DNA from 2 places in the Lysinibacillus sp. NPDC092081 genome. Region 2 is predicted to be linked to the other one. Evidence: riboswitches for the same ligand, from Rfam matches in the RefSeq annotation. Region 2 holds a riboswitch; the other holds the start of a gene.

Region 1 (6,977 bases), 330 kb from region 2:
ATGTTCCAAAAGGAAGAGACGCTACAGTTTCATATGGCGGCTTAGATTTTAGATTTCAAAATACTACTAACGTACCATTTTTAATCAAAGCTAACTATAGTAAAAATGCTCTTACAGTTGAGATAAGAACAGCAGAAAAATATGTAAAAATATTGAAAAAGCCATAGTAGTTTTTTCGAAGACACTTATGCCAATGGTGTCTTTTTTTAGGTGTCATGCTATAGTTAAATCGAGGTATTTCAGTATAATTTTGTTATGAGAAAGGGGAAAAATAATGCATCCGAAACTACAGGCAGCAATAGATTCTATTGATTTTTACCAGGTAACATATCCAGAAGATGCTTGTATTATAGTTGCTAATACTGAGAAAGTCATTGCCTATAAGCCAGGTAAACAAGTGGACTTAAAGATTAAAGTTGGTGATCCTGTAGTGAAATATCGTGGGACAACAACTGAAAATGCTCTTAGCTTAGGAAAGTTTATTAGGGAAGAGCGAGGTTCTGAAGATTTTGGAATGGCGTATATTGCCTCAGCACAGCCTATTTTTGATGGCGGGAAAGTAGTTGGTGTGTTAAGTGCCATTATTTCGAATGAAAAAATGGATAGTATGCGTTTATTAGCGACAGAGCTTTCTAGTTCTGTTGAAGAAATGACCGCAACGAATGAAGAGTTAGCAGTAGCAAGTGTAGATGTATCAAATCGCTTGGAGGAGCTATCCAACTTTTCGGAATCAATGACTGGAGATATTCAACAAATCAATACGATTGTTAATTTAGTAAAAGATTTAGCCATGAAATCTAAAATTCTTGGATTAAATGCTTCCATTGAGGCTGCTCGCTCAGGTGAGCATGGACGGGGCTTTGCTGTTGTAGCATCTGAAATACAGAAAATGTCTCAAAGTAGTAATGAAAGTGCCAATAGCATTACAAATCAATTAGAAAGCATTAAACAATCTATTGATCAAGTCAATGAATCAGCAAATCAAATCACAGCGTTTACTCAGCAATTTTCTGTGAGTATGCAGGAATTAACAACACAGCAGAAAAATTAATGTATATTAGCGAGGTAAAAGCCTAACATATAAAAAGGATAATAGTAATTTAATTTAATCGCTATTATCCTCTATATTTATATGATATTTAAAATTTCTTGTGGTGTAGTAACTTTGTACTCGGGTTCCTCTTGTTGTACAACTTCAATAGCGTCATATCCCCAACCAACCCAAATAATAGGCACGCCCACTTTTTTACAGGCTACGATATCCCTTTGTTCATCACCAATGTATAAAACTTCTGTTGGTGTAATGCTTGAGTCTTTCAAAAATTTCTTTATCACTTTATCCTTTCCGAAAATACGGTTTGAGCAAAGAACATTTGAGACACATTGAATGCCGTTCATTTTTAGAAATTCTAAAATGTTCTCCTGTGAATTGGAGGAAACAATAAGGATTTTATAGCCCCTTTTATCAATTTCCATAAGGACTTCTTTAATACCATCATAAAGATGAACATCATTTAATGACTGACGATACAAGCGATAAAACTGTGGTAAAATCATAGGCAATTTATACATAGGAAAGTCGAATAATTTACTGCGTTCCGCTATAGATAATTTTTTCAATGCCTCGATTTCCTTTAACTCAATTCCTTTAAATTTATATTTTAGCGCAAGTGTATTCCAAGCTGATGCAAACACTGCAGTAGAATCTGCCAATGTTCCATCAAAATCAAAGATAATATATTTCATGACAAATTTTCTCCTTTATAATCTAGTTGTAAAGACGTTTTTTTCTTGAAAATGTTACTGGCTATCCATAAAAAATGACATGATTATACAGGATATGAAACAGCGTATTGTATAGAACCTTTGATGAATAATTTTTTTACTAAAGGGTAAATATTTTTTAGGTTCTTTGGTAAATATTGTACCGAAAAATGCGTTGAATTCAATAACGAAAACTTTTTTTAGTTGAATGGACAAAAAAAGTACCTGTCACCCGTTGGTATTGAGCTGGGGGACAGGTACGATTATTATGAAGCATTTTCTGTTTTTTCTCGTTTTTTTGTTAAATAATATGCATTTATTGAGGAAGTAATAGGTATGATAAGTGCGATTCCAATGCCTGCGCAAAATATCATAATTATTTCAGTAGCAAATATTTTAGAATTTATAATTTCGCCAATTGAATAAGATAAATCTTTAAACCATATGAGCAAGCTTAAATATCCACCAAAGAAAGCGAAAAATAATGTATTTGTATCTGTACCTAAAATGTCCTTTCCTATGCTTACACCTGATGTAAATAATTTTCTTCTGCTAATTGATGGGTTATGGTGAAGAATCTCATGCATGGAAGTAGCAATGGAAATGGCAACATCCAAAATTGCACCAATCGTACTCATAATAATAACGGACGCTCCAATTTGCACAAAATTGACGCCAATATAAAGTGAAAATATGCTAATTTCTTCTGTGGATTCTTCCCCAAATCCTCGAATCATTGATTTGTCCGTTACAAAAACAATAAATAGTAATAAAATTACAATTGTAATCATCGTAGAAATGAAAGCAGTCATTGTTTTACTGCTCAATCCATTAATAAAAAATAAACTAATCCAACTTATGACGGTACAGGCAATGAGCGTTAATATAATCGGACTATTCTTTTGATTGGTCATTAAAAAGATCGTGATAAAGAGTACTCCAAAGTTTAAAAATAAAGATAGAAAAGATCGTACTCCTTTTTTTCCACCAATAGCGATCATCAATATGAATAAAATGGCAGTCAACCATACTAATACATTCATTATTTTGCCCTCTTTCGATTAATGAAAAAAATAGAAGTGTATAGACTAATTGGAATCGTTAAGACAACACCGATTCCACCTGCTAGGGCTCGAGCTAATTCTAACGAAAGATTTAAGGAAAGTGTTTGCCCTAATGGATAAGAATTTTTTAAATATAAAATTAACATAGGAATTGAGCCACAAATATAAACAAAAAACAAAATACTTGTAATCGTTCCCATAATGTCTTTCCCAATATCCATCCCTGAGGTTCTCAGTGCTTTGTCAGAAATATTTTGATTTTGCTCAAATAAAGCGAACATAGAAGAAGCCATTGTGATGGAGACATCCATAACAGCCCCTAGTGCTCCAATAAATAACCCAGCCATAAAAATCACTCGATAAGGTCGTGTTAAAAATTGCATTTCTTCATATCGAATTCCATTCTCGTTTGTGATCCACAGAACTAAAGCGCTAATCAATAAAGAAATAAATGTTCCGATAAGTGTTGCAACAATCCCGGCATAAGTTTTTTCATTCAAGCCGTTAATGAGCAATAAAGAAATGATCGTAAATAAAAGAACACATATCCCACTTATAAATATCAAATTTATATTTGAATTCACATATAAATCCAAGGCGAAGGATAATACAAGAGAATTTACAATTAAACTGATGATTGAAAATAATCCTTGTCTTTTACCAACAATCAGCAAAGCAAAAATAAAAATCCACGCTACTATCAAGACGAACTGATCACGTTTTACGTCTAAAATTGTCCCAGTTAAATCTCCGTTTTTGTCCGTATTCGCTTTAATGGAAACAAATAATTTATTCCCTACATGATATTCTTGATCGAAGGCTCCAGATGTTGAATACTCATTTGTAAAATGAATAAGCTTACCTTTTTCTTCACCATTTTTTAATATAGCTGTAATAAGCTGAGTATATAAATGATCATCATTTTCATACATATCCGTTACAGGGTTTGATTCTTTTAATTCCGTTTTTATAACTTCAGCAATTGGACGATCATAAAATGCTTCATTGTGATAAACGAAAATAACAGAAGCGATAAAGCAAATTGCCATAAAGGTATAAAAAATAACTTTGTTATAAGACTTTTTCTTCAAGATGTTTTGCAATAAAAAAACCTCCAATGTGAGAAGGGAATCTAATCATAGTCGTTGCGTTCATTGCTAGAGTTAACACGAACAATGACTCACAATATCACTATGATTTTTTAATGTCAAGCAGATTAAAAAAGTGCCATTATAAAGTAACGTGCTAATTGAATAGAGGTTCCTTAATTATATAATCGAGGCTAACATGACTTTTAGCGTACTAAGTTAGTTATTGCAAAATTAAATTACTGTTATTCATTGTGAAATCTTATTAATTAAAAATCGTTTTAGAGAAATATTATGTTCTCAGCCGTGTTGATTAGGATCTATAATGACCAAAGGTGGTCGCTGTTTTAATCTTCATTTATGTAGCGAAAGTGCAAACGTAACGACAGCACTAACTTCGAATGGGAAATGAATTAGAGAAAAAATTTTTTATAAAGAATTATCTGGATAATAAAATAAAATAGTGTTATCGTAAGAAATAGCTAAATAAAATATCCTTCGGGGTCGGGTGAAATTCCCAATCGGCGGTGATGAAGAAATTCAAAGTCCGTGAGCGTAAGCTGATTTGGTGCAAATCCAAAACCGACAGTTATAGTCTGGATGGGAGAAGGGTAAAAGTGTGAGCTTTTTAAATTCGTTTGAGTTTATAAGGTTTATTTGACTATGCTTTTATGTTAACTACTTCCCATCGTTTAGTTGGGAAGTAGTTTTTTATTTTCATTCAGTAAGTGTCCAAACACCTACTGAATGAAAATAAAGCCTCCGGACGCAATTACGCCAAGGCGAAATGGATTTATTTAGCTGAAAAATTGAATAGCAGTAGTTCTTCGGGGTCGGGTGAAATTCCCAATCGGCGGTGATGAAGTAATTCAAAGTCCGTGAGCGCAAGCTGATTTGGTGCAAATCCAAAACCGACAGTGACAGTCTGGATGGGAGAAGAACGATGAGATGACAGCCTATGGAAAAAATTTATATCCATGAGGTTTATTTGCTGACGCGTCTTATGTATATGAACTCCCAAACCCCTTTAATCTAAGGGGTTTTTTGTTTGAACGGAAATTATTAAATGAATGAAAGTAGGTGAAAAAATGTTTACAGGAATTGTTGAGGATGTTGGCACCGTAAAAAACATGCAAAGCAATCGACAAAGTATGAAAATCACCGTTATTTCAAAGAAAATGGTAGAGGATGTAAAGCTCGGGGACAGTATAGCGGTCAATGGTGTTTGTTTAACAGTGATACATTTTAATGAACAAGAGCTAACGATGGATGTAATGCCTGAAACAGTGAGCGCAACAAATTTACAGCAGCTCGCAGTTGGAGATCCGGTAAATTTAGAGCGCGCTATGTCAGCTAATGGGCGTTTCGGTGGTCATTTTGTATCCGGACATGTAGACGGAGTAGGGAAAATATTGCGCAAGCGGCCATTAGCAAATGCTGTCTATATTGATATTGAACTATCAACGGAGTTAACGAGCTACTGTATTCCAAAGGGCTCCATCACAATTGACGGAACTAGCTTAACACTTTTTCATGTCGGAAAAAACAGTGTCACAGTATCCCTGATACCCCACACTTACAAGGAAACCATTTTAGGTAAGAAGAAAATTGGTGATCTCGTCAATGTAGAAACTGATTTAGTTGGAAAATACATTTTGCATCAACTTAAGCGTGGACAGGAACCGTCGACCATTTCAAGAGACTTCTTAGCACAAAACGGATTTTAGCTTCTTTCAGCGAAGTCCAAACATCTGCTGAAATAGAGGAACTCAGTCTAAGAACGCCACGTCCTGTGGCACTACCGAAATAACCGACATCGTGTCGGCCCTCACGCAGGCCTAAGCACAAAGCCGATTCCGGACGCAATTATGCCGAGGCATAATTGATCTAATAACACTTTAAGAACAGGAGGTGGCGATATTGCTACATTCAATTGAAGAAGCAATAGAGGATTTAAAACAAGGTAGGATGATTATTGTAGTAGATGACGAGGACCGAGAAAATGAAGGGGACTTACTAGCACTTGCGGAATTTATGACACCTGAAACGATTAACTTTATGGCGACCTATGGGAGAGGTCTTATTTGTACACCGATTTCACAGCAGCTTGCACAAAAATTAGCATTAAAGCCTATGGTTAATATTAATACAGATAATCATCAAACGGCATTTACCGTTAGTATAGATCATGTAGACACAACAACTGGAATTAGCGCCTTTGAACGGGCAATGACTATACAAAAAATGCTAGAGCCACAAGCAAAAGCTGCGGATTTTCGTAGACCGGGCCATGTATTCCCGTTAATTGCAAAGGAAAATGGTGTATTAGAGCGTAGAGGACATACAGAAGCTACAATTGATTTGGCCAAGCTGTGTCATAGTATTCCTGCGGGCATTATTTGTGAAATTATGGGGGACAATGGCGAAATGCTACGCTTTAATGACCTTGTTAAATATGCAACACAACATCATTTAAAAATGATTTCAATTGAAGCATTGGCAACATATCTTCAGCAACAAATAATGAAAGAAAATAAAATGACTATATAAAAGGAGAAAAGAACAATGGGTAAAACATTTGAAGCACAATTAATTGGTACGGATTTAAAAATAGCAGTAGTAGTGGGTCGTTTCAACGAATTTATTACAAGCAAATTATTAAACGGTGCATTAGATGGTTTAAAGCGTCATGGTGTGGATGAGGATTCGATTGATGTAGCATGGGTTCCTGGTGCATTTGAAGTGCCATTCATCGCAAAACAGTTAGCTGAAACAAAGAAATATGATGCCATTATTGGATTAGGTACAGTAATCCGTGGCTCAACAACACATTATGATTATGTATGTAATGAATCAGCAAAAGGAATTGCCAATGTGTCATTAACTACAAATGTACCTGTTATTTTTGGCATTGTTACTACTGAAAATATTGAACAAGCGATTGAACGTGCAGGAACTAAATCAGGAAATAAAGGTTATGACGCGGCAATGTCTGCTATTGAAATGGCAAATTTAAAGAAGATGATTGGATAAATCGTTCTTAATAATAGTATGAAAATTT
Region 2 (6,977 bases):
ATACCCTTATCCGGATGGCATCGCATAATACTTTATACAGATGGATTATTGACAATAAATGATCAACATGTTGTTGATATGGACTTTTTCCATTCCTATGCTTCACAAGATAATGGCTATGCCTTGCAAAAATTTTCTCAAAAATATGATTTATTAGACAATGATTATAGCGATGATATAACAGTAGTTTCAATAACAATTACATTACAGGGTCGGTGATTGATGATGGAATTCATACTCAATGTAAATCCTGATACACAAGCTATAGCTTATGTAGATCAAGTTATAGAGAATTATACAAATGTATATAATTTACCTTTTAAAAGAGAATTACGATTTGTCGTACATGAATTAGTTATTAATGCTGTGGAAGCTGTAGAAAAGATTGAGCCATACTCCCAAAAGGCAATTCAAGTACATGTATACCACTCTAATGAAGAAATAAAAATAACAGTTACTGATGAAGCGAAAGGAATCGCTGAAAAGGATTGGGATAAGGCTCTACAATTTGATTTAAACGAAATGGATTATTCAGATCGTGGGCGAGGTTTATTTTTTGTTAAAAATATGGTAGACCATATTTGGTTTGAAAATATTTCTGAAACAAAATTTTTAGTTGGTATTTCAAAAAAGATTCATGTATAAAGTAAACGTAAAATTGGAGGAGTTTTCATGAAGCTATCAATCCGAAAAAAAATGAGCCTGTTAATATTCGGGTGTATTTTGCTACTCACTACACTTTTAGCAGGAATAAATTTTTATGTTGCCAAAAAAAATCTTTTAGAAAGCGCAAATACAAAACTTTTATCAGATATTCAATTGAGCTATGAATATTTAGATGCTAAATTCCCTGGAGAATGGTCCATTAAAAACAATCAATTGTATAAAGGTGACGTCAAAATGGTAGACAATTTTGACGTAGCTGATAAAGTGGGAGAGCTAACAAACGGAAATGTCGTCTCAATCTTCCAAAACGATACTCGTATTAGTACAAATATAGTCGAAAATGGAGAACGTGCATTAAATACAAAGGTCTCTGATGAAGTTGCAAAAGTTGTGTTAGGAGAAAAAAAACGTTTTATCGGATCAGCAAATGTCTTGGGTAGTATGCATCAAGGAGCCTATGACCCCATTGTAAACAGCCAAGGAGATGTTATTGGCGTATGGGCAACAGCTGTACCTACCGCTCCATATATAAGCATTGCTACAAAGTCTGCACTGGAAAATGTAGCGATTTCATTAGGAATTGCCATATTAATGATTGTTGGGATCAGTTGGTTTTTACAGCGACAAATCATCACCCCTATTAATATTTTAAGTACAAATGCCAAAGAGTTAGCTGATTTAAACTTAAATGTTAAGTTATTAAATCCTAAAGGTAAAGATGAGATTGCTGTTTTAGCAAATGCCTTTAGTGATATGAAAAATCGCTTAACAGAGACGATGACAATCGTAGCTGGTAGTGCTAACCAAATAGCTAACTCATCTCACTCATTAGCAGAATCATCACACCAAACCAGTGAGGCTTCTAGTCAAATTGCACTTACGATGAATGAAATTGCCGTTGGCACTACGACTCAATCTGATCAGGCTGAACAAATAGTGTCCATGATGCAAAAATCAATTGAAGAAGTATCGAGCAGTTTACAAAAGGCCGAGAACACGTTAAATAGCGCTATAGATTCGACCAAAATTGCACGTAAAGGTGAAGAGGCTATTAATGAGGCTATTAAACATTTAAGCGACGTCACGCAAACAGTGTCTTATGCGACAGATTCTATCCAAAAACTCGGTAAACGCTCTGAAGAAATTGGTGGTATTATTACCGTTATTACTGGTATTGCAGAGCAAACAAATCTACTCGCCCTCAATGCAGCCATCGAAGCAGCACGGGCAGGCGAGCAAGGAAAAGGGTTCGCCGTTGTCGCATCAGAGGTGCGCCAGCTAGCCGAACAATCAAGCTTAGCATCAGGACAAATTACAAATCTCATTAATGATATTCAGGCTGAAACTTCTGTGACAGTTCGCACGATGGAAAGTAATTTGCTAGCTGTAGAGGAGCAAGTAACAATTATCAATAAAGGAGGAACGGCTTTAAAGGAAATTGTTGAAAAGGTTGAAGCAACAGAAAAAGGCGTTGAGCAAATGAAGGCTGCATTTACGCATGTAAACAATAACTCATTAGGTGTTCAACAAGCCATTCAAGATATTTCTCGTATCATTGAAGATTCCGCAGCAGCAACAGAAGAAATTGCCGCAACATCAGAAGAACAATATGCAACTGTTGCAGAAATTACTCAAAGTTCAGATGAATTAGCATCAATTGCTGATAAATTACAAAATGAAGTCAATAAATTCAAGTTTTAATTTCTAAAAAGAATTCCCTTACATGAAAAGAAAATGGAGGCGCTATAGTATGAATCAGAAAAAAATTGCGATGGATATTGACACAAAGGCTGATTATATTTTGATTGCGTTTACTGGCGATTTAGAATACGGGATGATTGAAGAGATAAAAAAAGAGCTTCAATCGTTAAGCTTGGAAACAAAGCATGGATACATTATCGATATGCAAAAGGTTACAAACATTGATAGTACCGGCTTTGGCATGATCGTCAATTTCGCCAAGAAAGTATCTGTAAAAGAAAAGAAAATCGCCATTATTGTCGTCGATGATTTCATTCGCAACTTGTTTGCTATTTCGCAAGTCGATAAAGTATTCCCTATTACGAAAAGCGAAGAGAAAGCGAGACAAATCATTAAAGAAGGCTGGCTAGGTGAGCTATCGCTTAGCGAATATTAACCTATTGTTGCCCCCATCATTCAAGAAGGTTGCATTCCTATTAAACGGAACGCAACCTACTCTTTTTAATATTGTAAAAGCATATTTACGAACACAACGATAATGACAAGAGGTACTACTATTAACATCAATAGATGATATGTTGAATAGAACCCCTGTCCCATTTGACTTCCTATCAATAATTCTTTCTTCACAAATTCTTTATCCACTACATACGCAATAAAGATAGCAATCAACAAGTTACCTAACGGAAGCATTAAATTAGATACTAAAAAGTCAGTTGCATCAAAAATTGTTTTTCCAAAGATTGATACGTCCGCCAATGTACTCGATGAAAGAGCTGCAGGAATAGCCGCAACAAAGACTACTACACCAAGTAGCATTGTCAATGCAGGACGAGACATACGCCCTTTCTCCATAAATGCCGCTACGATAATTTCATATAAACTGAAAGAAGAGGTTAACGTTGCAAATAAAAATAATATTAAAAACATCGCTAAGAATATTTCACCAAAGGGCATTTGGCTAAATGCTGTTGGCAGAACCATAAATAGTAAGCCTGGTCCAGATGCTGGTTCTAAATTAAAAGCAAATACAACAGGGAAAATCGCCAATCCCGCTAAGAAAGATACAAGCACAGTGAGAAGAACAACGGAGCCTGCAGAATTCGGTAAGCTCACATCCTTCTTTAAATAGGAGCTGTACGTCACAAGACAAGAAAACCCTACCGCTAAGCCAAAGAAGGACTGCCCCAACGCTTCTAATATAGCCTTTCCAGTTATATTGGAAAAGTCCGGCCACAAGAAGAATTTAACCCCTTCCATTGCTCCATCTAATGTCAAAGCCCGCACAACAAGCACAATAAACATAATAAACAATAAAGGCATCATCCACTTATTAGCCTTCTCTATACCATTTTGCACACCAAGTGAAATGACTAGCACATTTACTAGCGTAAACAATCCTAAACCTAGTAATGTAATCCAAGGTGTTCCTACAATCTTTCCAAATAGTTCACTAGGATCATTGGCAGAATCAATAACAGCCCCAGTCACACCAAGGCCACTATAGATAAAAATCCAACCTCCCACAACACTATAAAAACTTAACAATAAAAAACAACCAAGTACACCCATACGACCAACCCAAGCCCAGCCTGTTTTCGTAGGTGCAATTTTTTTATAGGCAGTCACAGCCTCGGACTGTGTACCACGACCTAAAATATATTCTGATAATAACATCGGTAAACCAATCAACAATGTAAATAGAACAAAAATAAGGAAGAACGCTCCCCCACCACTTTGTCCAGTAACATATGGAAGCTTCCAAATTGCCCCTAGTCCGATCGCAGCTCCTGCCGATGCTAAAATAAAGCCTAGTTTACTAGACCACTGACTCTTTTTTTCACTCATCTCTTCAAACTCCTCTAACATTCTAAGCTCTTCCTTATTCTACATTAAAATACTAAACCCGACTAGATTAATTCTATATGTTACTTTTGCACAATATTATCCAACCTACATAAAAAAACCTCGAGCATTTAACAGCTCGAGGTTTCATTCCAATTATTTTGTTAAATACATAGAACGCTGCTGATGAATCCATTTACGCATTGTTGTGAATAGTAATGCCATGATGATAGTAATTAAAATACCTTTCACCACGTTAAATGGCAAAATACCAGCTACGATCATTTTATATAGTGAATCACCTACAACAGGCTCCATACCTAAAAAGTAAGTGTACATAGGTAAAAATACTGCATAGTTAAGAATGCTCATTCCCACTGCCATTATGATTGTTCCAACAGCTAAACCTCCGATAAGTCCTTGAACTGTTTTGACGCGATTAAAAACAAAGCTAACTGGTAAAATAAATAAAATACCTGTTACAAAGTTCGCGATATGTCCTACTGGTACTCCCGTTGGCGTGCCTGAGAAAATCCAGTCCAACACATTTTTAAAGAATTCTACTAAAATACCGGCTACAGGTCCCATAGTGATCGCCGCTAGTAATGCTGGCAAATCACTGAAGTCCACTTCCAAAAACGCCGGAAATGGCGGAATAGGGAAATTAAAAAGCATTAATAAAAACGAAATACTGCTCAGCATGCCAATCGTTATAAACGATTGAAGTTTAACATTTTTCTTCATAGAAAACTCTCTCCTCTTTGCTGATTCAATCTCGCAAGAAGAAAGGTTACGACCTAATCAATTATTATCATGAAAAAACCCTTATGCAAAAGAGCATAAGGGAGAATAGGCATGATTAAAGAACGCCATTAATTAACTATTTTTGAGCATACGCTGTGTGAAGCCACATCGAAAAAACGCTCGTACATAGCTAAATTCATAACAATGAATGACGATCGTACCTCCATCTTCTCCCATCCAGACTTTAACTGTCGGCCTTGGAATCGCACCAAGTCAGCCATGCAAAAAATTATTTGCACAGGTCGCGGGCTGAAGAGCTTTTAATAAATCATTCGAGCTAATGTGTTTTAAAGGAAACATTAGCGATTTACAACTCTATTACCGCCGGTCGGGATTTTCACCCTGCCCCGAAGATGAATCATTATTTTTTTGTTTCATAGCCTTACTATAATGAATTATTAGAGAAAAGTAAATAGCTTTGCTTGAAAAATTCCGATTAAACTTGTATGTTTTACAGACACTCGGTTAATCTCCTTATAAAGTGAAACTGTAATCAGTATGGGTTTTCCGCATCCCAATTGCTTTTTAATATTCACCAATCAGGCAATTTATCGTTCCCTTAACTTCTTTGCTCTTGGTGTTATAAAATGCCAAGAGCATTCACGCACATACAACGGCGAGAATGCTCCAAAAAAATTATTTAAGTTCCGTAAGTCTATTTGTTGTTATGCTTTTTATGGCATATATCGTTTATTGGCTCCTACAGGCTTTGGCAAGAAATTTTTTAAATCAAATCCTTCCCAGCTCTCCTGTACAACATTGTCTAGACGTACTTGTTTATCAAAGCTTGCAGCGGTGAGCATCATAGCTTCTATCAATTGAGTTGCACGAACCGCGTCCATTGTCGTTAAATCAAGTGGCTCATCAAATGTAACAATAACACCTTCTGCCACCTCTTTCACAGTATATGTGATATTTTCCGGTACGACAGGAAAGTATGCATCATCATTATTATTTCGCATAACAGCAAGAGCTTCTGTTACAGTGGAAAAAGTTTTACGGGAATCGGGTGATAAATATTCAGCCCCATTTTCATCTTTATATAAATAATAATTAAAATGATTTGAGCTTGTTAATGCCATGGGTTTACTTGAATCTTCTTCCTTGGGAAACTCGTGGACTGTACCATCAGGATTTTCAAATTCAATATCTTTATACTCGGAATCTGAGAATGTATCTTGTATTGTCCCTAAATATTCGTCTGTATCTGCTGAAGCGACATCAAAGTCATTTTTCTTCGGTAATACATGGACTAGTTTATCGCCCTTCTCCTTTATTTCCCCTTTATATGGATGATAGTTAGTAAAACCATTTGCTTTCTCATCAATTTGTGGCGCATACTTTTCATACATTTGTAGTGTTGTGGGCTTTTTCTTCCCAAAATCAGTAGTAACTCGTTCATTTGGAATGATATACGTCATCGGTACACTTTTCTTATCACGATTTGCCAAACCAATACGGAACACTATTGCGTCTGTTAAATCTTCCTCATAAACAGATGATCGTAGTGACATGATCCGTGCATGGTCTGCTACTATGTTGGATTCCATAATTTTATCTTGGTTGACAGAGCTTTTTGCTGCACGATTATCCTGCAATGTTGAATATTGAGAAGGTTCAGGAGCATTAGCCTGGTTCATCTTTGTATCATTATGATTCATGAACATGGAGCCTGTAAGTACTGTTAAAGCGAAAATTGCTGCAACACTCATAAAGATTGGCCATTTACGAACTTTCTTTTTTGTTGTTGCTGTCTCGGTACTTTCTTGTTGCGTATGCATACTGTGTTGTTGCTCTTGCGATGTTATTTCATCATCTATTGGTTGTTGTATAGCTTCTTGAAGATGGACATTATCCTGCAAGCGAGCATCTGCCAATAATCGATTTAATATTTCTTCTTTCGAACGGCGGTCAGAAAGCTTAGGGGCATTATTTAATACATGTTCAAGTTGGTCATCATC

Evidence for each region. A riboswitch is a leader RNA that binds a small molecule or an ion and turns the genes downstream of it on or off. The one in region 2 is predicted to bind FMN.
Region 1: it holds a riboswitch for FMN, as region 2 does, so the genes downstream of both, ribE (riboflavin synthase) here and ACIQLB_RS02655 (ECF transporter S component) in region 2, are expected to answer to the same signal.

What each region holds. Positions count from the first base shown of each region.
Region 1 is NZ_JBIVRU010000001.1:176,356-183,332, reverse strand. Features, by position in the region: gene ACIQLB_RS00930 (VanW family protein) at 1-167, shown strand, start outside; gene ACIQLB_RS00925 (methyl-accepting chemotaxis protein) at 275-1,051, shown strand; gene ACIQLB_RS00920 (HAD hydrolase-like protein) at 1,129-1,746, opposite strand; gene ACIQLB_RS00915 (YibE/F family protein) at 2,031-2,807, opposite strand; gene ACIQLB_RS00910 (YibE/F family protein) at 2,807-3,877, opposite strand; FMN riboswitch at 4,407-4,532, shown strand; FMN riboswitch at 4,736-4,861, shown strand; gene ribE (riboflavin synthase) at 5,005-5,643, shown strand; partial or broken gene ribB (3,4-dihydroxy-2-butanone-4-phosphate synthase) at 5,837-6,424, shown strand; gene ribH (6,7-dimethyl-8-ribityllumazine synthase) at 6,482-6,949, shown strand.
Region 2 is NZ_JBIVRU010000001.1:504,854-511,830, forward strand. Features, by position in the region: gene ACIQLB_RS02630 (SpoIIE family protein phosphatase) at 1-219, shown strand, start outside; gene ACIQLB_RS02635 (ATP-binding protein) at 223-645, shown strand; gene ACIQLB_RS02640 (methyl-accepting chemotaxis protein) at 673-2,367, shown strand; gene ACIQLB_RS02645 (STAS domain-containing protein) at 2,417-2,803, shown strand; gene ACIQLB_RS02650 (sodium-dependent transporter) at 2,869-4,215, opposite strand; gene ACIQLB_RS02655 (ECF transporter S component) at 4,369-4,956, opposite strand; FMN riboswitch at 5,178-5,375, opposite strand; gene ACIQLB_RS02660 (RNA polymerase subunit sigma) at 5,691-6,977, opposite strand, start outside.